DNA from 2 places in the Paenibacillus allorhizosphaerae genome. Region 1 is predicted to be linked to the other one. Evidence: a T-box and tRNA genes for the amino acid it is inferred to sense, from the RefSeq annotation. Region 1 holds a T-box; the other holds one or more tRNA genes.
The links. A T-box is a leader RNA that pairs with one kind of tRNA and senses whether it is charged. The one in region 1 lies ahead of leuS (leucine--tRNA ligase), so its partner is inferred to be a tRNA-Leu.
Positions count from the first base shown of each region.

Region 2: it has a tRNA-Leu gene. The T-box ahead of leuS (leucine--tRNA ligase) is inferred to sense a tRNA for this amino acid. The anticodon was not compared.

Region 1 covers NZ_JBHSRV010000001.1:1,406,218-1,420,869, reverse strand. The annotation lists gene ACFQI7_RS06310 (shikimate dehydrogenase) at 1-741, shown strand, start outside; gene yhbY (ribosome assembly RNA-binding protein YhbY) at 798-1,091, shown strand; gene ACFQI7_RS06300 (nicotinate-nucleotide adenylyltransferase) at 1,107-1,694, shown strand; gene yqeK (bis(5'-nucleosyl)-tetraphosphatase (symmetrical) YqeK) at 1,684-2,262, shown strand; gene rsfS (ribosome silencing factor) at 2,285-2,632, shown strand; gene ACFQI7_RS06285 (CvfB family protein) at 2,629-3,531, shown strand; gene ACFQI7_RS06280 (class I SAM-dependent DNA methyltransferase) at 3,579-4,370, shown strand; T-box leader at 4,681-4,913, shown strand; gene leuS (leucine--tRNA ligase) at 4,969-7,419, shown strand; gene comER (late competence protein ComER) at 7,489-8,322, opposite strand; gene ACFQI7_RS06265 (ComEA family DNA-binding protein) at 8,421-8,993, shown strand; gene ACFQI7_RS06260 (ABC-F family ATP-binding cassette domain-containing protein) at 9,046-10,584, opposite strand; gene ACFQI7_RS06255 (homocysteine synthase) at 11,187-12,479, shown strand; gene ACFQI7_RS06250 (deoxycytidylate deaminase) at 12,494-13,006, shown strand; gene ACFQI7_RS06245 (DNA internalization-related competence protein ComEC/Rec2) at 13,090-14,652, shown strand, end outside.
Region 2 covers NZ_JBHSRV010000006.1:47,377-62,028, reverse strand. The annotation lists gene ACFQI7_RS21630 (AAA family ATPase) at 1-754, shown strand, start outside; gene ACFQI7_RS21625 (EamA family transporter) at 1,605-2,585, opposite strand; gene ACFQI7_RS21620 (glucose 1-dehydrogenase) at 2,616-3,377, opposite strand; gene ACFQI7_RS21615 (hypothetical protein) at 3,528-3,824, shown strand; gene ACFQI7_RS21610 (hypothetical protein) at 3,915-4,355, shown strand; gene ACFQI7_RS21605 (YkvI family membrane protein) at 4,281-5,327, opposite strand; gene ACFQI7_RS21600 (DedA family protein) at 5,539-6,144, shown strand; gene ACFQI7_RS21595 (DUF4309 domain-containing protein) at 6,214-6,930, opposite strand; gene ACFQI7_RS21590 (xanthine phosphoribosyltransferase) at 7,251-7,820, shown strand; gene ACFQI7_RS21585 (hypothetical protein) at 7,956-8,279, shown strand; gene ACFQI7_RS21580 (hypothetical protein) at 8,379-8,717, opposite strand; gene ACFQI7_RS21575 (hypothetical protein) at 8,821-9,054, shown strand; gene ACFQI7_RS21570 (adenosylcobinamide amidohydrolase) at 9,051-9,764, shown strand; gene ACFQI7_RS21565 (hypothetical protein) at 9,803-10,030, shown strand; gene ACFQI7_RS21560 (hypothetical protein) at 10,057-10,287, opposite strand; tRNA gene ACFQI7_RS21555 (tRNA-Leu) at 10,649-10,732, shown strand; tRNA gene ACFQI7_RS21550 (tRNA-Leu) at 10,773-10,856, shown strand; gene ACFQI7_RS21545 (GNAT family N-acetyltransferase) at 10,946-11,431, shown strand; gene ACFQI7_RS21540 (Hsp20/alpha crystallin family protein) at 11,504-11,944, opposite strand; gene argS (arginine--tRNA ligase) at 12,299-14,008, shown strand; gene ACFQI7_RS21530 (hypothetical protein) at 14,099-14,230, opposite strand; gene ACFQI7_RS21525 (YqzE family protein) at 14,322-14,516, shown strand; gene ACFQI7_RS21520 (hypothetical protein) at 14,616-14,652, opposite strand, start outside.

The DNA.
Region 1 (14,652 bases):
GCGTTTCATATTTTGCCGGGGACGCTAAAGGACGCGATCGCCGGGATTCGGGCGCTGCAATTTCGCGGGGTGAACGTAACGATCCCGCATAAAATCGAGGTCATGTCCTATTTGGATGAAATCGATGAAGGCGCGCGCGTCATTGGCGCCGTCAACACGATCGTCAACGACAACGGGCGGTTGATCGGCTATAATACGGACGGCATCGGCTATGTCCGTTCCTTGAAGGAAGAAACGGGCGTCGAATTAAAAGGACGGAAAGTGCTTATGATCGGGGCCGGCGGCGCGGCCCGAGGCGTAGGTTACGCGCTTGCCAAAGAAGGCATAGAGCACATGTACATTGAGAACCGTACAAGAGAAAAGGCGGAAGAGCTCGCACGTTCGATGTCCTCCTTTTGCAGCGTATCGGCTATTGGGATGGACGAGGTTGCCCGAATATGCGACGAAGCGGTATTGATCGTAAATAACAAGTCGGTCGGAATGTACCCGAACGTGGACGAAGTCCCGATGGATACGTCGCTTATTCGCACCGGTACCGTTGTCAGCGATCTGGTGTACACGCCGCCATTGACCCGTTTTTTGCGCGAAGCGCGCGACCTTCGCGGTGCGACGATACACAGCGGGCTGGGGATGTTTATTTACCAAGGCGCTTACGCGTTTGAGTATTGGACGGGGCAGCCCGCGCCGATCGAAGCCATGCGGGAAGCGGTAGTACAATCTTTTGCGGAATCGTCTCATTAGGACGGTTCTGTTTCGCTTCAAGATCATTTTATACGAATAGAGGTAGAACAGTCAGCATGCTAACAGGCAAACAAAAAAGGCACTTGCGCTCGATGGCTCATCATTTGAATCCGATTTTCCAAGTCGGCAAAGGCGGAGTGAACGATCATTTGATCCGGCACATCAATGAAGCGATCGAGGTAAGAGAGTTGATTAAAGTATCGATATTGAACAACAATATGGACGACCGCAATGAAGTGGCGCAGCAGCTTGCAGACGGCGCGGAAGCCGAGCTCGTGCAAGTCATCGGCAAGACGATTGTGCTGTATAAGGAATCCAGGGATCATAAAACGATCGAGCTGCCGGTCTAAAAAGAGGTGAGCAGGATGAAGGTCGGCCTAATGGGGGGCACCTTTGATCCGATACATATCGGTCATTTGCTGGCTGCGCAAAGCGTTTGCGAACAAGCGGGACTCGACGAGGTTTGGTTTATGCCGGTCAATGTGCCGCCTCATAAAGAGGCGGCGCCGGGGGCTACGGCGCAGCAGCGCTGGGAGATGACGAACCTTGCCGTGGAAAGCCATCCGATGTTTCGAACGACCGACATCGAGCTTCGCAGGGGCGGCGTTTCTTACAGCATCGATACCGTAACCTTGCTCAGACGGCAGTATCCCAGTCATCATTTTTATTATATTATCGGGGCTGACATGGTACGGTATTTACCCAAATGGTATAAGATCGAAGAATTGGTTAAGCTGGTAACCTTCGTCGGCTTGGAACGCCCGGGTTTCGATCCCGGCTTTACTGAGCTCCCGCCGTCGATCCGCGAATCGCTGATGATGGTGAAGATGCCGCAAATCGATTTGTCTTCCACCCGGATCCGGGAGCGCCGCGCGGCCGGACGGCCGGTGCGTTACATGGTGCCGGATCGGGTAAACGATTATATCGAGGTGAACCGGTTATATGAATCGTGAACAACTGATCGAATCCGTGCGATCGCAAATGCCGCAGCAGCGCTGGACACATACCGAAGGCGTGATGGAAACGGCGGTTATTCTTGCGGAACGTTTCGGGGCCGACCCGGTGAAGGCGGAAATGGCGGCGATTCTGCATGATGTGTGCAAGTACTGGCGCGTTGACGAGCAGGCGCAAATTATTCGCGAAAACGGGCTTCCGGCGGATCTGCTCGATTACGATAAAGAATTATGGCATGCGCATGCGGGAGCATGGATCGCTTCCAACCGCTATGGTGTTATCGACGAAGAGGTGCTCAATGCGATCCGTTATCATACGTCGGGGCGCCGCCGAATGACGCTTCTGGACAAGGTCGTTTGTCTCGCCGATTATATGGAGCCGGGACGCGATTTTCCCGGCGTGAATAATATTCGCGAAACCGCCGAACATAGTCTAGAGAGAGCTTTGCTCGCCGGTTTTGACGGAACAATTCGTTTTCTGCTGGACAAAGGCAGAAAAATATATCCGCTCACGCTCGAAGCACGCAACGGACTGCTGGAGGAACTGGAGCAGCAAGAAGCAATGTAATTTATATTTGGGAGGAAACCTAATGACCATTCAACCGGACGATCTCATGTCCATCGTCGTCGATGCGGCCGAAGACAAAAAAGCAATGAACCTGATCGCGCTGAATCTTCAAGGAATTTCGCTTATTTCCGATTACTTCGTCATCTGTCACGGGAATTCCGAAACGCAGGTACAGGCTATTGCGACCGAAATCCGTAAACGTGCGGAGGAGCATGGGGCGCGCATTCGAGGCTTGGAAGGGATGGACACGGCCCGTTGGGTCCTGGTTGACATGGGCGACGTCGTGGCTCATGTGTTCCATCGGGATGACCGGGAATATTACAATATCGAGCGTCTGTGGTCCGACGCGAAAGTGGTCGAGCGGGTATGAAGCTTGAAGCCGGGACGTTTACAAGACTGAAAGCGGCAAGAGAAGTATCGCCGTACGGTTATTTTTTGACGGACGGTACGGTGGACGTGCTGCTGCATTATAGCGAAGCAACGGACAAAATTAAGCCGGGCGACGACGTGGACGTGTTTTTATTTTACGACACGGAAGACCGGTTGGCAGCAACCATGCGGAAGCCGCTCATTACGCTCGGGCAGGTGGCGCTGCTTGAGGTGATGGACATCCATCCGCGCTTCGGCTGTTTTCTCGAGATGGGACTTGGGCGGCATTTGCTCTTGCCGTTTCGAGAGCTGCCCGAGCTCAAGGAGCTTCGTCCCGTCGTAGGAGACAAAGTGTTCGTCGTGCTCGCTCACGACCGCCAAGGTCGTCTGGTTGCCAGGCTGGCCGGAGAGGAAGAGCTGAAGCCGCTGTGCTTCCAAGCGCCGTCCAGTTGGAAAAACCTTCGGATCGAGGCGCGGGTGTACAAGCCGCTGCAGATGGGAACGTTCGTCGTTTGCGAAGGCGGAGTGCTCGGTTTTGGAGCGATCGGCATGATTCATTCGACCGAACGGACAAGGCTGCTTCGTCTTGGGGAACAGGTGCAGGCACGCGTGACCTTTGTCCGCGAGGATGGCAATGTCAATTTGTCGATGCGCGAACGCAAAGAGGTCAGCCGCGACGAAGATTCCGAGAAGCTGCTCGCCTTCCTGCGGGAGCGGCCGAACGGAGCGATGCCCTACTCCGATGAAACGCCGGCCGATCTGATTAGCCAGCGCTTCGGGATGAGCAAATCGGCGTTTAAGCGCGCGATCGGCAAGCTGATGAGAGAAGGGCTGATTACTCAGGAAGGCAGTTGGACCTATTTAAATAAGCGCGAAGATGCTCAGCCGGTTACCGAATGAAATCGATTCGGTCCCGGCCTTCATTTTGATTAAGGAGACGAATCCGGATGGCTTATCAGCAGTTTTCATATTTGTACGACCGGCTCATGGAAGACATGCCGTATGACGATTGGGTCCGGTTTGCCCGCCAATGCTGGGACAAATACGGTTCGCCGCGAACGGTCGTGGACCTCGGATGCGGTACCGGCAGTACGGCTATTCCACTGGCGAAGCAAGGCTATGAAGTAATTGGCATTGATTTATCGGAGGACATGCTTGCGATCGCGGATCAGAAAGCGGCCGCCGAACAGCGGAGAACGCCTTTTCTGGCCGGGGGCAGCGTACAATGGTTGCAGCAGGATATGCGGGAGTGGGACATCGGGCGTCCGGCCGATGCGGTCATCTCCTTTTGCGATTGCTTTAATTATTTGCTGGAGGAAGACGACTGGGCGCAGGCATTTAAGCGGACGTATGAAGGGCTTGCCGAAGGAGGCGTGTTCCTGTTTGACATGCATACGCCATTGCAGCTCCACAATTATGCGGAGTCGCAGCCGTTTTTATTGAACGAAGAAGATATCGCCTACATTTGGACAAGCGATTTCGATTCGTCGCGATGCGAGATCGAGCATGCGCTCACGATCTTTTTTCGCGAAGGAGACAGCGAAACCGGTTCGGACGATGCGCTCACGGAGCGCTTTCAACGAATTGAGGAAGTCCACGTACAGCGGGCGTACCCGATCGTTCGGGTGGAGGAGATGCTGCGGCGCGCAGGTTTCCGGGATATATCGTGCTATGCGGATTTTTATTGGAAAAAGCCGTCGGAGGACACGGAACGGGCGTTTTTTCTTGCGGTGAAATAGAAGCCGTTTCATTGGGGCGAATCGTTCAGCGAAGACGCAATAGCAACTGAATCAAGCATAAAATCATGCCCCAAAGCGGAATCGAGAGCGCGATCCCGTTGATCAAGCCTTTCATGGAAACCGACTCCTTTGTCGTAACGTGCTGGGCGGCTGCAATGGAGCAACTGCAGCATCAGTATGGCCAAAAGAGACGGTCCTTAAACCGCAGCAGCATTCCGTCATGCAGAAATGACAATGGCATGGCAATGGGTTATGGACTTGACAGCAGGGAGTGCTTTTTCATATAATGATGTGTAAAGTTGGATACATTTACAAGGCTGTGACAGGAAGTAGTAGCTTTTACGCCCTTTTTCAGAGAGCCGGTGGCACAGGTGGAAACCGGTAAATGGCAAAGCGAACTCGTCCAGGAGCCAGAAGGTGACGGATTGGAAGATCCCAGCCGGATCGTGACCCCGCGTTAAGGGGTTCGAGTGGACGCAGGCAAAGCATGCCTGCCGTCAACTAGGGTGGTACCACGGGAATCCGAAGCTTCTCGTCCCTAGCGCAAGCTAGAGGCGAGGGCTTTTTTTGTTTACGAATTGAAGGAGGCATTTGGATCATGGCGCACGATAACAAAGTACAACAAGGGTATAACCCGCTCGTAATTGAGCCGAAATGGCAGCAATATTGGGATGAACATAAGACGTTTAAAGTGCTTGACGACGACAGCAAGCCGAAGTTTTATGCGCTGGATATGTTCCCGTATCCTTCAGGCGCCGGGCTTCATGTCGGCCATCCGGAAGGCTACACGGCAACGGACATCGTGTCCCGGTACAAGAGAATGCGGGGCTACAACGTGCTTCATCCGATGGGGTGGGACGCTTTCGGTTTGCCGGCGGAACAGCATGCGCTCGATACGGGACAGCATCCCCGGGATATTACGGTGAAAAATATTAATAACTTCCGCCGTCAAATCAAGTCGCTCGGATTTTCCTACGACTGGGATCGCGAAATCAGCACGACGGATCCGGACTACTATAAATGGACGCAATGGATTTTCATCCAGCTCTATAAAAAAGGACTCGCCTACGTCGACGAAGTTCCGGTCAACTGGTGTCCCGCGCTGGGCACGGTGCTTGCTAACGAGGAAGTCATCGACGGCTTGAGCGAACGCGGCGGCCATCCGGTCATTCGCAAACCGATGCGCCAATGGATTTTGAGAATTACCGAATATGCGGAACGGCTGCTCGAAGATTTGGAGGAGCTGGACTGGTCGGAAAGCATCAAAGATATGCAGCGCAACTGGATCGGCAAGTCCAAAGGCGCGGAAGTGACGTTTGCCATCGAAGGGCATGACGGTGACAGCTTGAAAGTATTCACGACGCGGCCCGACACGCTGTTCGGCGCAACGTACTGCGTACTGGCGCCGGAACATGAACTGGTGGAACGCATCTCGACGCCGGAGCAATCCGCGGCGGTGAAGGAGTACCAGGAACGCGCGGCGCGCAAGAGCGATCTGGAGCGGACCGATTTGGCGAAGGAAAAGACCGGCGTGTTTACCGGCGCTTACGCGATCAATCCGGTCAACGGCGAGAAGACGCCGATCTGGATTGCCGACTACGTGCTGGCCGGATACGGTACGGGCGCGATTATGGCGGTGCCGGGCCACGACCAGCGAGATTGGGAATTCGCGAAACAATACGACATTCCGATCATTGAAGTGGTGCAGGGCGGCGAATTGAGTAAAGAAGCGTACGCCGGCGACGGAGAGCACGTCAATTCCGGCTTCCTGAACGGTTTGAACACCGAACAAGCGATCGGCAAAATGATTGAGTGGCTGGAGGAGAACGGCAAGGGTCAAGGCAAAGTGACGTACCGGCTGCGCGACTGGCTGTTCAGCCGCCAACGCTACTGGGGCGAGCCGATTCCGATTCTTCATCTGGAGGACGGCACGATGAAGACCGTTCCGGAAGATCAGCTTCCGCTGCTCTTGCCAGACGTTGACGCCATTCAGCCTTCGGGCACCGGCGAGTCGCCGCTTGCGAACGTAACCGATTGGGTGAACACGGTCGATCCGGAGACGGGCATGCAAGCGCGCCGTGAGACGAACACGATGCCGCAATGGGCGGGCAGCTGCTGGTATTACTTGCGCTTCATCGATCCGAAGAACGATAAGGCGCTTTGTTCGCCGGAGCTGCAGCGCAAATGGCTGCCGGTCGATCTGTACATCGGCGGCGCCGAGCACGCGGTGCTTCACCTGTTGTATGCGCGCTTCTGGCATAAAGTATTGTACGATATCGGCGTCGTCGATACGAAGGAGCCGTTCTACAAGCTGGTGAATCAAGGCATGATTCTCGGTGAAAATATGGAGAAAATGAGCAAATCGCGCGGCAACGTCATCAATCCGGACGAAATCGTGAATGAGTTCGGTGCCGATACGCTGCGGATGTACGAAATGTTCATGGGACCGCTGGAAGCGACAAAGCCATGGAATACAAACGGGGTGGAGGGCACGTACCGCTTCCTGAACCGGGTATGGCGATTGTTCGTGCAGGAAGACGGAACGCTCAGCCCGAAGATCGGTGCAGAAGAGAATTTGGGCAGCGAGTCGTTCAAGCGGATTTGGCACCGCACGATCAAGAAAGTAACGGAGGATTACGAGGCGCTGCGATTTAATACGGCGATCAGCCAATTGATGATTTTCGTCAACGAAGCCTACAAAACCGACCGTTTGCCGAAGGCGGCCGCGGAAAACTTCGTCCAAATGCTCTCCCCGCTCGCTCCGCATCTGGCGGAAGAGCTGTGGGAGAAGCTCGGGCACACAAATTCCGTATCGTATGTGGATTGGCCGGTATTCGACGAGGCGTGGACGGTCGACAACGAAGTGGAGATCGTCGTTCAAGTGAACGGCAAAATCGCGGAGCGCGTTAGCGTTGCCGCCGATGCGGACGAAGCGACGATGCAGGAGCTCGCGATGGGACTCGGCAAAGTGAAGGATGCCATCGCCGGCAAAACGGTGCGTAAAGTCATTACGGTGAAAGGCAAGCTCGTCAATATCGTAGCAGGGTAAAAATATAAATAACCGCACAGCAGTCCAGCGCTCTGTGCGGTTCATACGGAAAAACGTGAAAGCATCGCGTTAATCGACCTTCGTTCCGAATAGCCGGCTTTCTACTTTTTCCACATCTTCATTATATTTTGCATGAGTTGTGCGGATCAGGTCGTGAAAGACCCCGTGCAGCTCTTTTTCCATTAGTCGGAGTCCTTCGGCCGTAATGCCGCCCGGAACGGCGACCCGCTTCTGGAGCGAGGCGGGCGTGAAGCCTCCGGTAGTGAGCAGTTTGCCGGTGCCAAGCAGCATCTCGCTGGCGAGGACGGTTGCTTCTTCCTCGGATATGCCCGTTTCCTCCACGGCCGCTTCCACGAACTTTTGAATAAAATAGGCGAGAAACGCCGGTCCGCAGCTTGAAAGATCCGAGGAAATCCGGGTAAATTGCTCGGACACCCGAAGCGGGCTGCTGATGTGGGACAATAAATTTTCAAGCCGTTCCTTGTCCTCCGGCATGCAACGGTCGCTGTATATGCATAATGTGGCGCCGCTCAGTACGTAATTTGTGATGCTCGGAATCACTTTAGCGATTTTGCAGGGAAGCTGATCTTCCAAATGTCTGAGCAACACCGGACTCGTGATGGAGATGAGAAGTTTGGAAGGCGATATGTCCGCACGAATCTCTTCGATGACCGTTTTGAATTCAAGGGGCTTGACGCATATAAACAGCAGCTCGGTAAGGGATGCGACTTCCTTATTGGAGAGGGCAACCTGAAGGCCCGGATAGCTATCCGCCAGAAGCTCGGCTTTGCTGATCGTGCGGTTAGTCACAAGCATTTGGTCCGGATTTAGAGCGCCGGACCGGATGAACGCTTCGATGAGAACACTGCCCATGCTGCCTGTTCCAATCATTCCTACACGCATAACCATCCCCCCTGAGTTGATCGCAGCTTTTTCAATTATATGAGCTTGAATCGAATTTATGCATGATATTCCAATTCATTGGATATGGGAGGTTGTGGATGAGCAAAGGATTGATGAATTTCGCCGTCTTTTTGGCGTTTGGCCTGATTTGCTGCGTGCTGCTGTGGCGGCCATGGGCGCCTAACGAAGCTTCGATGGGTTTCAAAAGCGCCGACGAGGAAATGCGAGCGCTGTTGCAGCAGCAAACAGAGGAGCGGCAAGCGGGCGCGAAAGCAAGCGGCAGCGGGAAAGAGGCGGCGGCCAAAGCGGCGCCGGCTCCGACAGCGAATGCGAAGGAGGCGCAGCCCAAGAACGAGCCGGCGAAGCCTGCCGATGCGAAAGGAACGCCCGAGAATGCGCCCACTGGACCGCCGGCTGAGCCGGAGGATAAGCAGACGCCACTGTCGGAGATTAAAGGAACGTCCCAGGCAGGAAAAATTAATTTAAACACGGCGACGGCCGAGCAGCTCGACGAGCTTCCGGGTATCGGTCCCAGCCGCGCCCAGGCGATTATTGCAATAAGGCAAAAGCTTGGCGGCAAGTTTACTTCGGTGGAGCAGCTGTTGGAGGTCAAAGGAATCGGAGAGAAAATGTTGTCCAAAATTGCGCCCCTCGTTACTTTGGGGCCTTGAGGCGACACAGTAAAGCAGGCTGCCGATCCCGGCAGCCTGCAATATCCTTTTTTTATTGTCCGTACCAATCCTCGACTTGCCAAATATCGGTAACCCAATCCTCATAAAAGGCCGGCTCATGCGAAACGAGCAGTATCGTTCCCGGGTATTTTTTTAACGCCTCCTTCAACGCTTCTTTGGCTCGGGCATCCAGATGGTTCGTCGGTTCGTCCAATACAAGAACGTTGCTGTCCGTCACGGTTAGCTCGCATAGACGAACTTTTGCCTGTTCGCCGCCGCTTAACGAATCGATCGGTTGTCGAATATGTTTGTCGGTCAGCCCGGCAAACGCCAGCTTTTGCCGAATTTCTTTTAGTGTCAGATCCGGACGAAACGAAGCGACTTTCTCAAGCGGCGTCTCGCTGGAAGTGACCCGTTCCTGGGCGTAGTAAGCCGCTTGTACGCGTTCGCCGAGCCGTACGGTGCCGCTCAGCGGCTTGAGATGGCCCAGCAGCGTTTTCAGCATCGTCGATTTGCCGATGCCGTTAGAGCCGACAATCGCAATTTTATTTCCACGGTTAATTTGCAGATCCAGCGGACCGAACAGCGGCATATCGTAACCGACGCGAATTTGCTTTGCCTCCGCCACCCGGGTGGAAGGACCCGCTTGAAACGGGAACGTAAACCGGGGAGGCGGTGAGGACACCGGCTTATCGATCCGGGTCATTTTATCCAATGTTTTCTCCCGGCTTTTCGCTTGCTTCGCTTTTCGAACCCGGTTCTTCTGTATAAATTGCTCCAGTCTGCCGATTTCTTTTTGCTGCCGGTCATAGGCGGTTTGGATTTGCTGCCTGCTTTGCTCATAACCGCTTCGAAACGCAGCGTAATTGCCGGTGTAACGTTTGATCGTTTGATGCTCCAGGTGAAACGTCGAAGACGTCACTTCGTTCAAAAACCGTTCGTCATGTGATACGACCAGGTAAGCCTGCTCGTATCGCTTCAAATAGCCGATCAGCCATTCGATATGCGCGTCGTCCAAATAGTTGGTCGGCTCGTCGAGCAGCAGCACATCCGGTTCTTCGAGCAGCAGCTTGCCCAGCAGCAGCTTCGTACGCTGCCCTCCGCTGAGCTGACGGATATCCCGATCGCGGCCGAACTGCAAAATGCCGAGCCCCGAGGCCACCTCTTCGATTTTCGCATCCAGTTGATAAAAGCCCGCATGCTCCAGACGGTTTTGCAGCTCCCCATACTGGGCTAACAGCCGCTCCTGATCCTGGTCCGCTGAAGCCATGGCTTCGGCCGTGCGAAACAGGTTTTGCTCCGTTTCGTACAAATGCGCAAAAGCACCTTGCAAAGCTTGCATCACCGTCGTTCCGGCTTTCAAATCGATATGCTGCTGCAGGACGCCGACTTTTACATGGGGAAGCCAAGCGACCGTTCCCGCGTCGGGGATCAGCTCCCCTGACAATATGCGCAGCAGCGTCGATTTTCCGGCCCCGTTGCTTCCGACCAGGCCGGCATGCTCTCCGCGAAGCAGCCGAAAGCTGATGTGTCTAAAAATTTGTTTATCTCCATACGTGTGTGTCACCTGTTCTACGGATACGATACTCATGTCGTTCTCTCCTTTAGCTTTCTGATGGAAGCCAACCGGAGGAACAGCAAATAAAGCTCATTTTCTATTGTTAGTTTACCGTCGTTTCATGAAAAATGGGTAAGGCGAACTCGCCTTACCCATGACAATATATCGTCGCAAGAGAGGGTTAGAGTTCTTTATCTTCTGTTCTTCGGCTGGCTTAACCTTAAAAATGGGCAGACTTCTCCCGTTTAAGCCAATTTCCGAATTAGAACAGTCGATAAAAAGAACATTTGCTTCCCGCCTCTTCATAGATTTTTGTACTGCAGCTTTAAGTTTAAATGCAACTCCGCGGTCATGTCAAGAATGCAAGAAAGAGGGTACAATTCGAATCATGGCAGCTGGTTTAGCTTTCGGAAGGACGAGGGGCTTATCCCCATATGCTTGCTTGAGTATCGTATCCGGCTGATGACACTCTGATCCCACGAGGCGGAAGTTCTCAAGCAAAAAGCAGCGTACACCAAGCCATTCTCTATCACTTTAAAGCTTTTCATAGACAACGCTTTCGTTTTCCTGATAAATATGCGAAAATAGTAACAGATTTATTCCAAATCATGTTATTTTTCAAGGAGGCGCACCACATGTCAGAAGAACGCAAGCTTGCTCTCGAAACGTTAGCCGTCCATGCCGGCCAAGAAATCGATCCGACCACTATGTCTCGTGCAGTGCCTTTATACCAGACGACCTCTTACGGGTTCCGCGATACGGATCATGCGGCCAACCTGTTTGCATTGAAAGAGTTCGGCAATATTTACAGCCGCATCATGAACCCGACGACCGACGTGTTCGAGAAGAGAGTCGCGGCGATGGAAGGCGGCCTGGCGGCGCTGGCTACCGCATCCGGTCAAGCGGCGATTACGTACTCCATTCTGAACATTGCGGAAGCCGGAGACGAGATCGTTTCCTCCACCAACCTGTACGGCGGTACATACAACTTATTTGCGATTACGCTGCTCAAGCTCGGCATCAAGGTTCATTTCGTCGATCCGAGCGATCCGGAAAATTTCCGCAAGGCAATTACACCGAAGACGAAAGCGGTATACGCTGAGACGATCGGCAACCCGCGGGGGGATGTGATCGATATCGCGGCGATTGCGGCGGTTGCGCACGAGCATCAAATCCCGTTCATTGTCGACAATACATTCCCGAGCCCGTACCTGTGCCGTCCGATTGAGCATGGCGCGGATATCGTCGTTCATTCCGCTACAAAATTCATCGGCGGCCATGGAACTTCCATCGGCGGCGTGATCGTGGACGGCGGACGCTTCGACTGGAAAGCGAGCGGCAAATTCCAAGGTCTGACAACGCCGGACCCGAGCTACCATGGCGTAGTGTATTCGGATGCGGTCGGACCGGTCGCTTACATCATCAAAGCACGCGTACAGCTGTTGAGAGATATGGGCGCCGCTATTTCCCCGTTCAACTCGTTCCTTCTGCTGCAAGGCCTGGAAACGCTGCACCTGCGGATGGAGCGTCACAGCTCCAATGCACTGAAGGTCGCTCAATTTCTGGAAAGCAATGAAGCGGTCGCGTGGGTCAACTATTCCGGACTTCCGAGCCATTCCTCGTATGAGTTGGCCCAAAAATATTTGCCGAAGGGGCAGGGCGCAATCCTGACGTTCGAAATTAAAGGCGGCGTCGATGCGGGGCGTAAAGTGATCAACAATGTGAAGCTGTTCTCCCATCTGGCCAACGTCGGCGATTCGAAGTCGCTGATCATTCATCCGGCCAGCACGACCCACCAGCAGCTTACGGAGCAGGAGCAAGTGAAAGCGGGCGTGACGCCGGGCATGATCCGGTTGTCCATCGGAACGGAATCGATCGACGATATACTGCATGACTTGGGTCAAGCGATCCAGGCGAGCCAGCAGTAAGGAGCGCTTGTACGATGATAGCGCGCAAAGATTGGGACACTTACTTTATGGATATGGCATACATGGCATCGACCCGATCGCAGTGCGGACGTCGTCATGTGGGCGCCGTGCTTGTGCAAGGGAAAAAACTGCTCGGAACGGCGTATAACGGCGCGCCGATGGGCGTGCCCGACTGCTCGGAAGCGGGCTGCATGCTCGTGGAGGAGTTCGAAGCGGTCACGGAATCCGGAGCCGAGCGGATGATCAAGAAGCAGAGGTGCATTCGCACGATTCATGCGGAACAAAATTTGCTGCTGTTCACGGACCGGAAAGACCGGGAAGGCTCCGTCGTATACGTAACCGACCAGCCTTGCTGGACTTGTGCGAACATGCTCGCGAACAGCGGCATCGTGGAGATCGTATTCCATCGCTCGTATCCGAAAGATAGCGAGAAGGTAAGCGCCTTGATGGAACAACGGCATATCAAGTTCCGAAGCTTGACCGGCTACGAACCGCCGCATGGAACGCTTACCGAAGTGCACAATTGAATCTTTGAACCTTGAGGAAGAACCTCTAGTTGCCCGTTGGCAAGTAGAGGTTCTTTTTCGTATGCGGAAGGAGGCGCGAAACAATGAACGAAAGGCCGATCGTCGGCATTGCCGTCTGCTGGATACTGGGCTACATGCTTGCCCTGGTTTGGCAAGCGGAGGTATTGAATCTTTATCTCAGCATGGGAGCGGGGCTAGCGTGCTGCATGGTCCTGATGTACAAGCCTCGGGGGAAATCCGTGATCGCAGCACTGCTGATCGTCGCTGCCGCCGCAGGCATCTTCGGCCACTATGATGGACGTAACAAGACAGCGCTGCCGCTGCCGGCGGATGCGGAACCGGAAGTAAGGGTCCGCGGAACCATCGTATCGACGGTAGAGGTGGACGGCGATCGCGTCAGCTTTCAGATAGAAGCGGAGGCGATCGGCGGGGAGGACGGAGCAGGTGCAAAAACGGATGCGGTGCCCGGAGACACAGTCGACCGAGACGACGCCGAGGCGGCAGCAGAAAGCGGGTCACAGGGGATGGAAGAATCCCCCGGCACGGAGCGGGTTGGCGTCGGTCGTGCCGCGGACGCGAGCTCGAATAACATGCTTGTCCCCTCGAAAAAGGAACGGTTGATCGTATCCGTCCGGCTGCTGAAAAAGACGGAACAAGACACTGCGAAAGAGTGGCAAAGGGGAGACCGGATCGAACTGAGCGGAACGATCAAGCAGCCTTCCGTTGCGCGCAACTTTGGCGGCTTCGATTACCGCAAGTATTTATACTACAAGCATATTCACTGGCAGTTGACGGTCAAAGGACTCGGTTCCGTCAACGTCACGCCGCCGGACAAGTGGGGAACGTGGTTGCCGCTGCACTGGAACGACCGGTTCCGCGGCTTGCTTGCAGACAAAGTAGAGCTGCTGTTCCCGCCGGAACAAAACGGGTTTATGAAAGGCATGCTGATCGGGTTGACGGACGAGATCGATCCGCTGCAATTCGACCGCTTTTCCCGTCTCGGCTTGACGCATATTATTGCCATCTCGGGGCTTAATGTGGCGATTTTCCTGGCTTGCATTCTCTGGGTGCTGCGCAAGCTCGGAATGACCCGGGAATCGTATTTGATGACCGCGATTGCGCTGGTCCCGTTGTATATTATGGTGACGGGAGCGTCGCCTTCCATTGTCCGCGCAGGAATCATGGCCATGATCGCATTGTACGCGGCCTACCGGAACCGGATGAAAGACGGGATGAATATCGCTTTTATCGCCGGATTAGGGATGCTGATTTGGGATCCTTACTACTTGGTCGATGTCAGCTTCCAGCTATCTTATCTGGTCACGCTCGGCATCATGCTCGGCGTTCCGCAAATGAACAAAATGCTGCCCATGTCGCAAAAAAAACTCAGAGACGCCCTGTCGATTACAGTGGTGGCGCAGCTCATATCTTTTCCGATCTCCATCTATTATTTCAACCAATTCTCGCTGCTGTCGCTGGCGGCCAACTTCATTATTGTTCCCGTCTTTAGTACGTTTGTTATGCCTGTCGGAACGGTGGCCATGCTCTCGGCGCTTCTGTATCCTACGATGGGCGTATGGATCGGGTGGGCTGTCGTCAAAGTCAATGCGCTGCTGTTTGCCGTCGTCGAGTGGTTCAGCCGGCTG
Region 2 (14,652 bases), on a different contig from region 1:
GCTCGCGGTGGCGCTGCGGGAGTATGTCGCCGCCGGCGTCGCCTTCGTGCTGCTGCTCGCGTTCAGCGCCGGCTTCACGCTGCTGCGCCGCCGCGAAGCCGGACGCAGCGGCACACCGCGCACCGGCGGCGGCGAAGCGCCTTCGGCTGCGCGCGAGCAGGCGCATGCGGCCGAGCGCGAAGCCGCGCTGATGGCGGCGCTGCGCCGCCTGCCGCGGCTAGGCGACGCCGTCGCCGAAGCTGCGGCCGCTCGCGAAGCGGCGCCGCCGCTTGAGGGCATCGAGCCGGGGCTCGACGCCCTCGAGCGGCAGCTGCGCGCGCGCGAAGCGCAGCACGGTGAGCGCCGCCGCGCCGCAGCGCGATCGCCACGCGACGGCCGGGGAGCCGCTGCGCCGCCGCTGGGCCGCGTGGCTGCGCGAGCTGGCGCTGCCGGACGCGGCGAGCCCCGACGCGGCGCTTGCGCTGCTGCAGATGGCCGAGCAGGCGCAGCGGCAGCTGCAGCAGCTGCGCCGCCAGCGCGCGGCCCGCGAGGCGCTGCAGCGTGCGGCCGGCGGCTTCGAGGCTGCGGTGGCCGCAAAGCTCGGCGCCGCCGCCGGCCGGGAGCCGGCCGCCGCGCTGAAGGCGTGGCAGGCGGCGCTGGGCCGCCAGCTGGCGCTGCGGGAGCGGCTCGCGCAGGGGCGCCGGCAGCTCGCGGAGCACGCGCGCCAGGCCGCGCTCGTGCAGCAGCAGCAGGAGCGGCAGCGCGAGCGGCTTGAGACGCTGCTGCAAGCGGCCGGCGCGGACGACGCGGAGTCGCTGCGGCGGCTGCAGCGGCAGGCGGAGCAGCGGAAGACGCTGCTCGGCGAGCTGCGCCAGGACGAGCTGGCGCTGGTCACGCTGGTCGGCGAAGCGCAGCTGGCGCGCTTGGACGAACAATTGCAGCAGGCGGACGAAGAAAAGCTGCAAGCGGAACTAACGCATACGGAGAGAGAAATCACAGAGCTTCAAGCGAAGCTTGAAGCATGCCGGGAACAAAAGAGCCGGCGCAAGTTTGAGCTCGAACGTCTGGAGGCGGGCGGCGACCATGCGGAGAAGCTGCAGCGGGTGGAGGAGCGCAAAGCGGAGCTGATGCAGCTCGTGAAGCGGTGGGGGGTGCTCGCCATGTGCGGCACGCTGTTTGACCGGACCAAACGGCTGTACGAGCATGAAAAACAGCCCTCCGTCATGAGGAGGGCTTCCGAATATTTTGCGATGGTAACCGGCGGACGCTTCTCTCGCATGGTCGCTCCGCTTGGCGAGCAGCGGGTGCTTGCGGAGAAGGCGAGCGGAGCGCTTATGTCTGCGGAACAGCTGAGCCGGGGAACGGCCGAGCAAATGTACCTGTGCATCCGATTTGCGCTTGCCGACGAATATGCGGCATCCGGCATCCGGCTCCCGCTCGTCATCGACGACCTGTTCGTCAATTTCGACGACGAACGGCTGGAGCGCGGAATGGAGCTGCTTCAGACGATAAGCGAGCGGCATCAATTGCTGCTTTTTACATGCCATCATCACGTGCTTGAAGCGTACCGCCGTCGTTTTTCAGATCAGTCGGTCATTCGGATCGGTTAGAGGCGGGGTACGGCACTACGCCGCCAACCGCAAAATCAAGATGCCGATGATGGCGCACATCAGGCCGCCCGTTTCGAGGCGGCTGAATTTTTCTTTCAGCACAAATCGCGCGTAGAGCAGCACGATGATGACATTCATGGCGATAACCGCGGAGACAAGGCCCGTCACGCCGAGCTTGAACGCGGGTAATATCAGCATCATGCCGCATATGTTCGAAATGCCGACGAACAAGCCCCACAGGAATGTTTTTTTGACGGACCAGCGGGGAGCAGCGACTTCGCCTGGAATGCCGGACGCTGATTCACTTCGCGGTACGCCACTCTGCGTATCGACGGATGCGGCCGGTTCCGCCGCGCCTGCCGCTGTTTCCTGCACTGCTTGCCGCAGTATTGCTCTTGCCTGGCGCTCGCGCGCCGAATCCATCGCCCACGATAGGCCGAACAGCAGCGTGCCGGTCGCGTACATGACCACGAGCGTAGGCAAAGGCGGAGCGCCCAGCATGGTCGAAGCTTTGGAGGACAAGTCGGTGAAGCCGAAAAACAGCATCGTCAGCACTCCCCAACCCGCGCCTTGCAGATGGCGTAACGAAATGTCGCTTGAATAGCGGATCATGAGAATGCCGCCCATGATGACGACGAACGCCCCGAACTGCCATATATTCAGCTTTTCTTCCCATAAAAAATATGCCAGCACGGCGACGACGACCGGCGGCAGCGCCGTGAACATCGCCACAAGCGAAGCTTTGCCGACGGCAAAGCCTTTATACATGGCGGCGTTGGACACGAAGGAGAACAAGCCCATAAGTGTTCCGATCCATACGGAGGATGTCCAAGCTTGTCCGGCGGCGAAACCGGCCACGGCGGCGATGACCATCCCGGAAAAATAAACGCCGAACAGCAGCAAATTGCGCTGGATCGGCCGCTGTGACGTCCATTGATATAAAATGCCTCTAAGACCGAAGCACACTGCTGCTGCTGCGGCAAATACAAACCACATGATGCATATCCCCTTGCTGCATTGTAATCGTTATTCCTCGTATATCATTTTCACGGTCATGCCCCCGTCAATGACCCAGTTTTGTCCTGTGATGAAGCCTGCACGGCTTCCCGCCAAGTACAGGCAGGCGGAGGCGATATCATGCGGCGTGCCGACGCGGCCTACCGGATGCTGCAAGCGGTCCTGCTCGGAATGAATCGGCTTTAGCCGCTTTGATGCTTTCTGCCAGTCCCGCGTCTCGATCCAGCCGGGACTGATCGCATTGACACGGATCCCGTATGGACCCAGACTTACCGCCATAGCGTGGGTAAGGGCGACGATCCCGCCTTTGCTTGCGGCGTATGCTTCCGTATCCGCTTCCGACATCAGCGCGCGGGTCGAAGCGATGTTGATGATCGAACCTCCGCCTTGCGGCGTCATGGCTCTGGCGGCCAGCTGCGAGCATTGGAACGTGCCGCGCAGATTGACGTTCAGCACTTCCTCGAATCGCTCGAGCGGCAATTCCAGCATGGAGCCGCCGCGTCCGATGCCTGCATTATTGACAAGCACGTCGATGCGTCCGAAATCTTCCAGCGTCAGCTTGAAGAAACGTTCCACTTCTTCGGCTTTTCCGATATGACACGGCACGAACAGTCCTGTTCCGCCTATATCCCGAATGTCCCGAGTCAGCTCGCTCCCGGCTTCTATATCCGTGTCGGCTGCGGCTACCGCGTAGCCGGCCTTGATGAACTCCAGCACAATGGCTTTGCCGATGCCTTGTGCTCCGCCCGTAACGACGGCCACTTTTTGCATAAGCCTTACCTCCCGCGATGGATTCGTAAGTTTTTCTTCCTCGTTATGTTACCATAACATTCAAAAATCAACTACTGCGCGTGAATTATGTATGGAAGTTATGCTAGAATAGGAAATCATGTCCTGTGAGACGAGAGAGGAGGCCGCACCATGGACCCCGAACAACGTACACCTCGCGAAATGACGTACAAGGTCGGCTGGAAACGGAGCAAGATCGTCTCCGCTCCGAATAAGACGGAGGCGTTGCCAGAGGCGACCGGACAGCCCGACCCGTATCGCACGGTTCCCGAACCGCTGCGTCCCGCCGTCCGATTCAACGATAACGTGCTTTGGAAGCAAACGCCGATCCCGCCCGTCAAGCTGATGAAGGTTGTCCTGATTCTTTTGCCGGCCGCCGTTTTTGTCTTGTTCGTTTGGATGGTCTACTGGCTGTCCCACTATTCATAAAGATCCGCTCCGGCACCGATTCGCCTAAGCGGCTTCGACATCAGATTCATTCGATCTTACATTTACCGAACGATTGAGGTGCTGTTCATCATGATGACATTTCTAGCCGTTATCGGCGGTTTGGTCGGCTTGACGGTTACAGGTTCCGCCGTGCTGTTGGGATGGACTCTTTACTCGCAGCTGAAAGCTTCGCATCCTGCGAATGCGGAGAAGGACGACGCGCACGCATCTTTTTACTTGAACGCAGCGCCGCATTTAATCAAATGGACTTTTTTCGATTACGCGCTGTTTGCTTTGTTTGTGATCGGCGGTTTGTTCCTGTTTACGGATTTGATCGCCGTGTTTCGTGACCGGGAAGCGTTTCCCCCTTACCACTACGGATATTTGTTGTGCGGCTTTATTTTTACGTTGGCCGGCATGCTGATGATGGCGGTGCGGCTTGTGCTTACCGTTTCGCTAAGTCGGACGCTCCGGTCCGCGTCTATGCCAGATCATCATCACCATCCAGGCCATGCTGAGCATGCCGAATAAAGGATAAAGCGAAGCCAGCAGCGTCTTGAAACCGATTTGGCTCACGCCGTAAGCAACTACCAAAATAATGGGGACGATGAAATTGTACTTTACCTTCGTCCGCTGCTCCATTTGCAGCGCCAGCCCGTAGACGTCGGATAGCAGCGTCGTGAAAATTTCTCCGTAGATGACGAGAATGAACGCCATTTGAAGGACCGGACCGAGCCTGTGCACGATTTGAGCCATCGGGATCTCGAATCGTGCAATGTCCGGCATTTGCGCCGCGAGCGCAAAATGGCCGGCCAGCAGCATGCCTCCGATCCATACGCCCCCCAGAATGCCGCCCCATCGCAGGACGAACCGGTCTTTAATCTGTGCTCCAAGCGGTACAAGCACGCCTTGCGCCATCGTCAAATTGAATGCGGCATACAGTAGAGGGGCAAACCAGACGCGCTGGGGGGAAACGTTGGATTCCATCTCAATCCAATTGAAGGAACCCGGGGCGTTCCATGTGTCCCAGACGATCAATACGCTGAAAAACGCCATCAGCGGAACGACGACCGAGTTTGCGGCCATGATGGCATCCATTCCTTTTGTCAGCAGCAAATAAGCGAGAAGCAGCGTGATCAGCAGTCCCGCCTGATACGGAAGATGAAGCTGTTCTCTGAATACCGATCCGGCTCCGGCCAACATGACGGTACACACGCCGAACAACGTGACGAGCGTAAACAGACTGACCCAGTTGCCGATTCGGCGTCCGAACAGCAAATTGTTCAGGTCCTCGTACGATTTTGCTCCCAAATCGCTGGCAATCAGCATTAATTTGATGCCGAGCCATACGAACAAAGCGGTCGCAAGGCCGATCGTCAGCGTGGCCATACCCCCGTACCGGGTAAAAAACTGCAGGATTTCCTGACCCGTAGCAAAGCCCGCCCCGACGACCGTGCCGACGTATGTAAAGCTGACCTGCAGTATGTTTCCCCATTTTTTCATGAGTCCGAGCGTCTCCCTTCCAACGGCTGTATAGTACAACCTATGAGATTCGTCCAAGCCTCATGCCTTATTATGGAGAAACGATGTTAAAGTTTCGTCAAAACGGGCCATCGCTTCTCTTTCTCCCTTGGGAAATGTCAAATATTCTGCTACAATAGAAGATACTTGTCTGTTAGAACATACTTTCGAATATCGCTTGGAGCGTGTCACGGTGGAGCAACTTATTGGGCTCATTGATCAGTACGGTTATATCGCATTATACGGACTTTTGGCGTTGGGCATTATCGGTATACCGGTCCCGGATGAAATATTGATGACAACCGTCGGTTCATTAACTGCAGGCGAGGAGCCGTTGCTAAGCTATTGCATATCCCTGTTTGTCAGCTTTTGCGGCGCGATGACAGGAATGATGATCAGTTATTTGTTAGGCAAAAAAGTAGGCAAGCCCTTTTTGTACAAATTCGGCAAGTGGGTGAAATTGACGCCAGAGCGGTTGAATGTCGCCGAGGGTTGGTTCAAAAAATACGGTCTTTGGGCCGTTGCTTTCGGTTACTACGTCCCCGGCATCCGTCACTTTACGTGCTACCTCGCCGGTGTGAGCAACGTCGGGATATGGCGTTACTTGCTTTATGCCGGTTCAGGCGCGCTGATCTGGTGCTCCACATTTTTGACGCTCGGGCATGTGATCGGCATCAATGCTCCGGTCATTCTGGATATGATGCATCAATACATGGGACTTAGCGTTACGATTATCGTCTTGTTGATAGCCGTCGCCGCCTATATTTATTGGCGCATTCGCAAAAGGCCGCTGCTGTAGTATACAAGTTAAAAAAAACCTTGACCCGTTGATCGGTCAAGGTTTTTTTGGCGTAGTATGTCGGTCCGGCTATTCGGCAAAAAGCTTGATGGAGTTCACTTTTTGCGATTTGGGATCGATGTCGAGCTTCAAAATGGCACCAGGCGATTTGTAAGTCATCACGAGGCTTGTGTTGGAATCCGGTTTCCCCAGCGCCTTGCTGACGTCCGCCACCGGATCGCCGAGCTTCAGCCCGTTTAATCCCGGATCGATGCCGTCGCTGCGGATATCGATGAATTGCAGCTGATTTTTTTTGTTGAAACCAGCCATAAAGTCGGTATAGTCATAGACGGTAATCGGATCGGCATCGTCTTCCATCAAGAAGGTGTCCTTCGGTTTGCCGAGCTTTTCCGTAATCTCCTCCAGGCTCGTTTTGAGCGTCAATCCGAGAAGCGTCGGCTTTTCTTGCGTATATGGCGACTTGATCTCAATTTTCGGCTTGCTGCTCGTATTCGGTTTGGCCTCACCTTTCTGCGGCTCTTCCGGCTTGGGCTGGTCGCTGCTGACCAGCGCTACTTTGCTGTCCGGGTCGGCAGGAGAATTGGCCGGAGCTTGCGGCAGCGCCGTGACCTCGGCGAGCTTCTCTTGATCCGCTTCGGGAGCGGACGGCGGTGTCGCGGTTGGTTCCTGCTTCTGAACCGCAACGGGCTGGGCCGGAGCCGGTTTGTAGTTCTGGCAACCCGCGGCAAGCAGCAGAACAATTACGAGTGCGGACATATAGCCGACGGAGTTTCTTTTTCTCTTCATCTCGAACTCCCTTTCCCTGTAACTTCCTCGTTACAGCCTTACTAATCATACCTGTTTGCCGAACGCTACTCAAAGAGCAAAAAAGGCCAAATCTATTCAAATAACATAGTTATCGCCCGTTTTCATTTTCAAAACTTGCTTTTCACTTCATAGAATACCAGTTTCACGCGTTCTAACCTTTTATAACCATATAGACGAAGGATGAACCGTAAAAGTTGCATAAATTTTTTGAAGTTCCAGTAAGGGGTACTTGAAACCTTCTTTGGCATTATGATAAGTTTACGGAAAAGGTTTTGACCAGCGAAAGGCGAGGGTACGATATGGAGTTATTGAAACAAAAAATAAAAGAGGTCGGCGTTGTCGTTTCCGACGATGTCATTAAGCTCGATGCCATATTGAATCATGCGGTAGATCCGGTATTGACGACGGCGATGGGGAAAGAGTTCGCCAGGTTGTACCGCGAGGAGAACGTGACCAAGATTATGACGATCGAATCGTCGGGCATCCCGATTGCCTTCGCCGCGGCGCAGGAGCTGAACGTACCGATGGTATTCGCCCGCCGCAAGAAAACGCTCAATACGGATACCGAAACGTATTGCGAGCGCGTCCCTTCGTTTACGAAAGGGATGGTTACCGACATCATGGTTTCGAGGGAGTTTTTAAACGAGTCGGACCGCGTCGTGCTCATCGACGATTTCATTGCAAACGGAGACGCAGCCAGAGGACTGATTCGGATCATTCGCCGTTCCGGCGCTACGCTGCTTGGACTTGGCATAGCCGTGGAGAAATCGTTTCAAGCCGGTGGCAGAACGATACGGGAAGCCGGCATCCGCGTCGAATCGCTTGTCAAAATTGCATCGTTGACCGGCGGCGTTATCGAATTCGAATAGCAACATTTGCATCGGATATTTCGTAAGCGAAAGCCTTCCCATGGTCGGCGTTTTCCATTATAATTACTTTCAGAACACTTAGGTCGCGCTCAAGCAGCAGGTTGTTTGGCGTAAATTTCCAGGAGGTGTGCTGCTGTGGGGAAAGAAATTCCAACGGATTTTTTCGTAACCAAACTGAATGAGGCGAAAATTCATTTCGAACGTGCCCTTGATTGTAAGCATACGGAGTTTGACGACCTGTATCCCTATATGATTGAGCATCCTCAGTTTTTTTGGTACAAACGGTATGTTGCTTGGTCTGAGCTGCTGACGGTCGTGAAGCTTTGTAAAGAATTGGAGATCGACTGGCAAGGACAGTTCTCCGAACAGCAGGTCGACTATATCAATAAGCGAGTCATGTCCAGCAAAGTGCTCGATTATTGGTTTGAGACGAATGATTCCAAAGAGCATGTTGGTTAAGTAAGACGCACTTATCCAAGCATAATAGACAGAGCCTGTCTCCGGACGTTGTCCGGGGGACAGGCTCTTTTTGTCGGGCTTGACGGACCAGGCCGGAGCTTACTGCCCAAGAACGTTCATCTGTTCGATGTGCTTTTTGGTTTCCGGTGTCCCGAGCTGATGAAGCAGCTTGTAAATTTGGGAAAGCGACCTGTCGTACTCGTCGTTAGGCTCGTCGTGGTGGTATTCCCGGAAAGGGATATGTGCGCGAACGGCCGATGCCTCCTCAGACACAAGCCGATCGTCAAACAATTCCTCCAGCTGGTCGATCTCGTCTTCGGTCGCCACGATTTCCAATTCAAAGTTGCCGATCACGTCCTCCGGCTCCAATATTTCGGCTGAGCCGACCGTGACGTAGTATGTTTTTTTCTCTGCGGGGGTTTCGGCTTGCATTGCCATTCATCCTTTCTCTTCTCGTGTCGCACTCGTCTGTTTTATTGTATCCCCAAAATGTTGTAATCTTATGAGGAAGGAACCTGAAGAGGTAAGGGAGGCGCTACTTATGATTTCGGATGAACAGTTGGACCAATACCGGTTGAACGGAACGCTGCTGCGCGTCGTCCGGGACGCGGATCGCACGAATGACGTCAGAGGCTATGTCGTCGCTTGGGACGACAAGACGGTGCTAGTCCGGAAGCGGACCCGCAATGTGGTGAAGTTGGACCGGGGTTATATATACCAGCCTTATGAAGAGCCGCGTGCCCAGCTGTGGCCAGAAGGGGAGGACAAGCCGTGATCCCCGGTCTAAGCGACAGCTTTACGGATCAAGGCTGGGCCAGTTTCTTCATGATTCGCTCGGAAACGCCAATGCGTACGCTGAATTCATCCATATGGGGCGGAGGCTTCGGATCGCACCGGTATTTGATGAACCGTCAGGTGGACAAGCACTACCATTGCCACGACCCGCAGGCGGAGATGCATGCTTTTATGGCGGACCATGGGATCGATGCGTCTCAAACAGCCGCACTGCTCACCGCTGCGGATCTGAAGGACAGAGCGTATGAAACGCAGCGTCTGCCGAATGGAAATGAAGTGTGCTGCTGGGTTACGGCCGGATTCAGCAACAAAGCGAGAGCGGGACTGACGCAGGATGCGGGTGCCTTATATCCCGGCACGATCAATACGATCCTCGTCGTGGACGGCTTGTTGACCGACGCTGCGTTTGTGAATGCGGTTATTACCGCCACCGAAGCGAAAACCGCTGCATTGCAGGATTTGGGCGTTTTTGTCGACAATCGGGACGGCGGCGTCTCGGCTACAGGTACGACAACGGACGCCGTATTGATTGCTTCGATGCAGCGCGGCGCATCGTTCCGGTATGCAGGCACCGCGACGCAGCTCGGCTATGCCATCGGCTGCGTCGTATATGAAGCGACGATGAAATCGGGAGCTCGCTATCAGAGGCGGACAACGACGCATGATCCGGGAATTTCCGGGCAAGCTTAGCTTACGAGCTTTGCGGTGAACAAAGGAGGCGAAACCCATTGAAGAAACGGCAAGCGGAGCAAGAGAAAGACGATTACATTATGCTGGAGAAAGATTACATATTGCGGCTTAGGGAAGGAAGCAGCGGGGTAGAAGGAGACGTCATTATGCTTGACGCCAAAAAGCCGGGCCAGGGCACGCATTTGTTCGATGCGCCGGCGCAGGATACCCCCGAAGCACTGGCCGCGTGGGCCAGACAAGCTTTAAGAGCGTATAGGGAAGGCTAAAAAGGGGGAGCGGGGGTACACGGAAATCAGGTACGGAATGCCGAAAGCAGCACCAAGAGTCCGAGGGTAGCCAGAAGGCTCACCGTCACGAAGACGAGACCCCCGAGCAGAAGCAAAATCCCCGGAAAAATAAATGCGACGATCATAGCGATTCCGACAGCCCAAAGCGCTGCTTTCAGCGTCAACCTCAGCATAGCCCACAGCAGCAGCGCGAGCAGTGTTCCCCCTGCGATTTGCAGCAAAATCATTGTTATCATCGCTCCTTTCTCCTTCGTTCCATTTATATGGCCAAGGCTCCGAAAGGATGACTCCGAAATCTACGGACAGGCATAAACGATGAAGGACTTGCATATGATGGTATTCACTCTACATGCATGGAGGGAGTGTGCTGCGCATTGAAGGAAGGATCCGCTTTAAAAGGAACGGTCTACGGTATTTTGTTTACGCTTCCGATCTGGGCGCTCATCGTTTGGGGTGTATGCGAGTGGCTGAACGGCTGATTCGTTTCAATCCGGGGCGACGGATGGCGTGCTTTAAAACATGTTGACTTCATTTTCGAAGGATGATAAGATACTATTTGTCTCCTTAAGAGAGGCTCTCTGAAAGGGATGTTGGTTTGCGGTCATGGCGGAATTGGCAGACGCGCTAGATTCAGGTTCTAGTGGTGTAACAACCGTGGAGGTTCGAGTCCTCTTGACCGCATTATCCTAGCCTCTTATCAGCGACATCTAGCATGATGTGTGCGGTCGTGGCGGAATTGGCAGACGCGCTAGATTCAGGTTCTAGTGGTGTAACAGCCGTGGAGGTTCGAGTCCTCTCGACCGCATCCCTACATATGAAGCGCAACCTTTCAGCAGCCTGCTGAAAGGTTTTTTTAACAAATGACGATCTCTTGAACAAAGGAAGTTGACAACGATGCAGATCAGATTCGCCTTATCTTCGGATTTACCGCAAATTGTTGAAATTTATAACGACGCTGTGTTGCACACCGTTGCCACGTTCGATACCGTGCCGCGCACACTGGAGCAGCAGGAGCAATGGTTTGAGCAGCATGGCGCCGCATACCCCGTGTTGGTGGCTGAACGGGACGGCCGGATTGCAGGGTGGGCTTCCGCGAATCGATATTCCGACCGGCAAGCATACGCAAGAACCGCAGAGCTATCGCTGTATGTGCGGCAAGATCAACGCGGCCAAGGCATCGGCAAAGCGTTGTTCGAACGCCTTCTGGCGGAAGCGAAGGCTGCGGGGCTTCATACGGTATTGTCCCGCATCGTGGAGGGGAACGACAACAGCATTCATATTCATAACTTACACGGCTTCGATACGGTGGGCACGATGCGCGAGGTCGGTTACAAGTTCGACCGATTGCTCAACGTAGTTCTCATGCAAAAAATATTGTAGACAAAAAAAAGCAGCTCCCACGACCATCCAGGATGTGCGCCGGAGACTGCTTTTGTCGTTTATTAATCCAAATTAATGAAACTCTACGTTAATGCGGCGATGCTCTTCTTGTTTGACTTTTGGCATTTTGACTTCCAGTATCCCGTTTTTGTAGGAGGCGGTCGAGCCTTCCTCCAACACTTCTACGGGCAGCGAGATTGAACGGTGGAATTTTCCCGTATATCGTTCCTGGTGATGGAAGCGGTCTTCCGTTTTCTCCTGAGACCGGTGGATAGTCCCGGAAATCGTCAACGTCCGCGGCTGTACGTGAATATCGACGTCTTCCTTGCGTTCCAAGCCGGCGATTTCAAAATGAGCTACGACTTCGCTGTCCGTCTCGAACACATCCATGCGCGGCGTTCCGAATTCGGATTGAAAGCCGAAGGCTGCCGGAATACTCTCGTTGAAAATGCGGTCCATTTCTTTTTTCCAGCGGTCTACATGACGACGCGGCTCGAATGGCGTTAATGGCAAGTGGACGACCTCCTTAAATGTTATAAAAATACGTTCATAACACATTTTTAACACTAACGTCGCGTTCATTCATGGAGACTGCTGGAAGCGGGGAAGGAATGCGCCGGGAATGAACATACTGACGAATAGGATGCGATCATAAGCGCCTCCATCCGCTTGACTCGTTTTTCTCAGGCCGATATAATGTAAGTTATGTAAAGACTGGCAAACTAGCACCTATGCTGCATGAATAGAGGCACCCCGTACGGGGTGCTTTATTAACGATTTGAAGTGCTCCGACAAGGAGTTTTACTTACATCAGAAGGCAGTACTTGGGGCTTGGAGCGGTCGCAGGACGAAAGGGGTTCATCCGTAATGAATTACAAACAATGGCTGGCCGAGCAATTGGCGGGGCAGCTCGAAGGCGTCACGCTGGAAACGATTGAGGAGCTGATCGAATATCCGCCGAATCCGCAGATGGGCGATTTGTCGCTGCCCTGTTTCAAGCTCAGCAAGCAGCTTCGCAAGGCGCCGCAGGCGATCGCCGAAGAACTGAAGGCGAAATGGGTCGCTGGCGACTCCGTTCAGCGCGTCGACGCCGTGTCCGGTTATTTTAACGTTTTTTTGAATCCGGCGCAGTTCGCTTCCGAAGTGATAACGGAAGTGCTGAAGAAGGGTGAGCGGTACGGCTCGCAGGAGTTGGGCAAAGGCAAAAACATCGTGATCGATTTCTCGTCGCCGAATATTGCCAAGACGTTCCATATCGGTCATCTGCGTTCTACCGTCATCGGAAAGGCGCTGTACAATATATTCGAATTTATGGGCTACAACAGCGTCGGGGTCAATCATCTCGGAGACTGGGGAACCCAGTTCGGCAAGCTGATTGTCGCGTACAAGCTGTGGGGCGAGCAATCGAAGGTGGAAGCCGAGGGCATTGACGAGCTGCAGCGGCTCTACGTAAAGTTCCATGACGAGGCGGACACAAAACCGGAGCTTGAGGATGAAGCGCGGGCATGGTTCGTCAAGCTGGAGCAAGGCGACGCGGAGGCGGAGAAGCTGTGGCGTTGGTTCGTGGAAATCAGCCTGAAGGAATTCCATAAGATGTACGACCTGCTTGGCGTTACATTCGATTCTTATGCCGGCGAAAGCTTTTATAACGATAAAATGGCGGCCATTCTCGACGAACTGAAGGCGAAGAAACTGCTGGAGGAAGACGAGGGAGCGCTGCTCGTCCGTTTAGACGATTACAATATGCCTCCTGCTTTGATGGTGAAGAAAGACGGCGGTACGCTGTACCATACGCGCGACGTGACGGCGGCGATTTACCGTAAGAACACGTATGATTTTGAAAAAGCGATATATGTGACCGATGCGGGACAAAGCCTGCATTTCCAGCAGTGGTTTAAAGTCATCGAGCTGATGGGACATGATTGGGCGAAGCAGCTGCAGCACGTACCGTTCGGCAAAGTATCGTTGGAAGGCGCAAAGCTGTCTACCCGTAAAGGCAATGTGATCCACTTGGAGGAATTGCTCGCGAAGGCGATTGAGAAGACGCGGGAAATTATCGAAGAGAAAAATCCGAACATGGAGAACAAAGACGAAGTAGCCCGCAAAGTCGGCGTCGGCGCGATCATCTTTAACGATCTGAGCAACAACCGGATTAAGGATATTGTGTTCTCCTGGGACGAGGCGCTCAATTTCGAAGGGGAGACCGGTCCTTACGTTCAGTATACGCATGCGAGAGCTTGCAGCGTGCTGCGTAAAGCGGGAGTCGAAGGGGACAAACCCGAAGCCGCGGCAATCGATGCCGAGCTGTTGACGAATGCGGAAGCGCAAGGCGTCGTACGCGAGCTGTACTTGTTCAAGGAGCGCGTAGAGCAGGCAATGCACAAGCTCGAGCCTTCCATCGTCAGCCGTTACCTGGTCGATCTCGCCCAAAGCTTCAACCGGTTCTACCACGAATGTCCGATTCTCGTAGACGATCAAGCGGTTCGCGCCGCCCGCCTTGCTCTGGTGCAGAGCGTGCGGATTACGCTCAAAAACGGTTTGAGACTGATCGGTCTGGAAGCTCCAGAAAAAATTTAGTTGCTTATCATAAAAAACACCCGCAGAAGCGGAAGAATCCCTTATCCAGGTTCTTCAAGCTGCTGCGGGTGTTTTCATTTCAGCCAGACGTTATTTGCCGCGGAATTTTGCCGGGCGACCTCGCGGGCACGCCGTTTTGGATTCACCCGACTCCGTCTGGCTTGAGACCCGATCGAGCGCGGATTTCGTCTGCTCCAACAGCTTCAGCATGTGCGTACGCACAAATTCGAGCATCTCCGCATCATGCGGTTAGGGGATCGCGTTTGCTGTCGCATTCTGTTGACTATACTAAGATTAGGAGGTTGATAGAATAATGGCCAAAAGCGACGAGCTGGTGAAATATTTGACGGTGCAAGTCGTGAAATATATCGAGACGCCGAAGGACGTGCGCAAACAAGTACGCGCCGGACGCAAAGAAGTGCGGGAGCAATGGCAGTATCGCTGGTTCGGTCTGCTGCCGGTTACTTTGCGGGTATGGCGTGAACGATATTTTCGAAAACGGGATTAAGTGCAAAAAAAAGGAAAAGCTTTGCACCCCGAATCGGCGAAGGCCGGTTCGATGTGGCGAAAAGCTTTTCTATATAGGGAAGAGGAGAAAAACCGTTAGTTAAGGATAAAATCCGCCGGCGGAAGCCAGCGTTTCA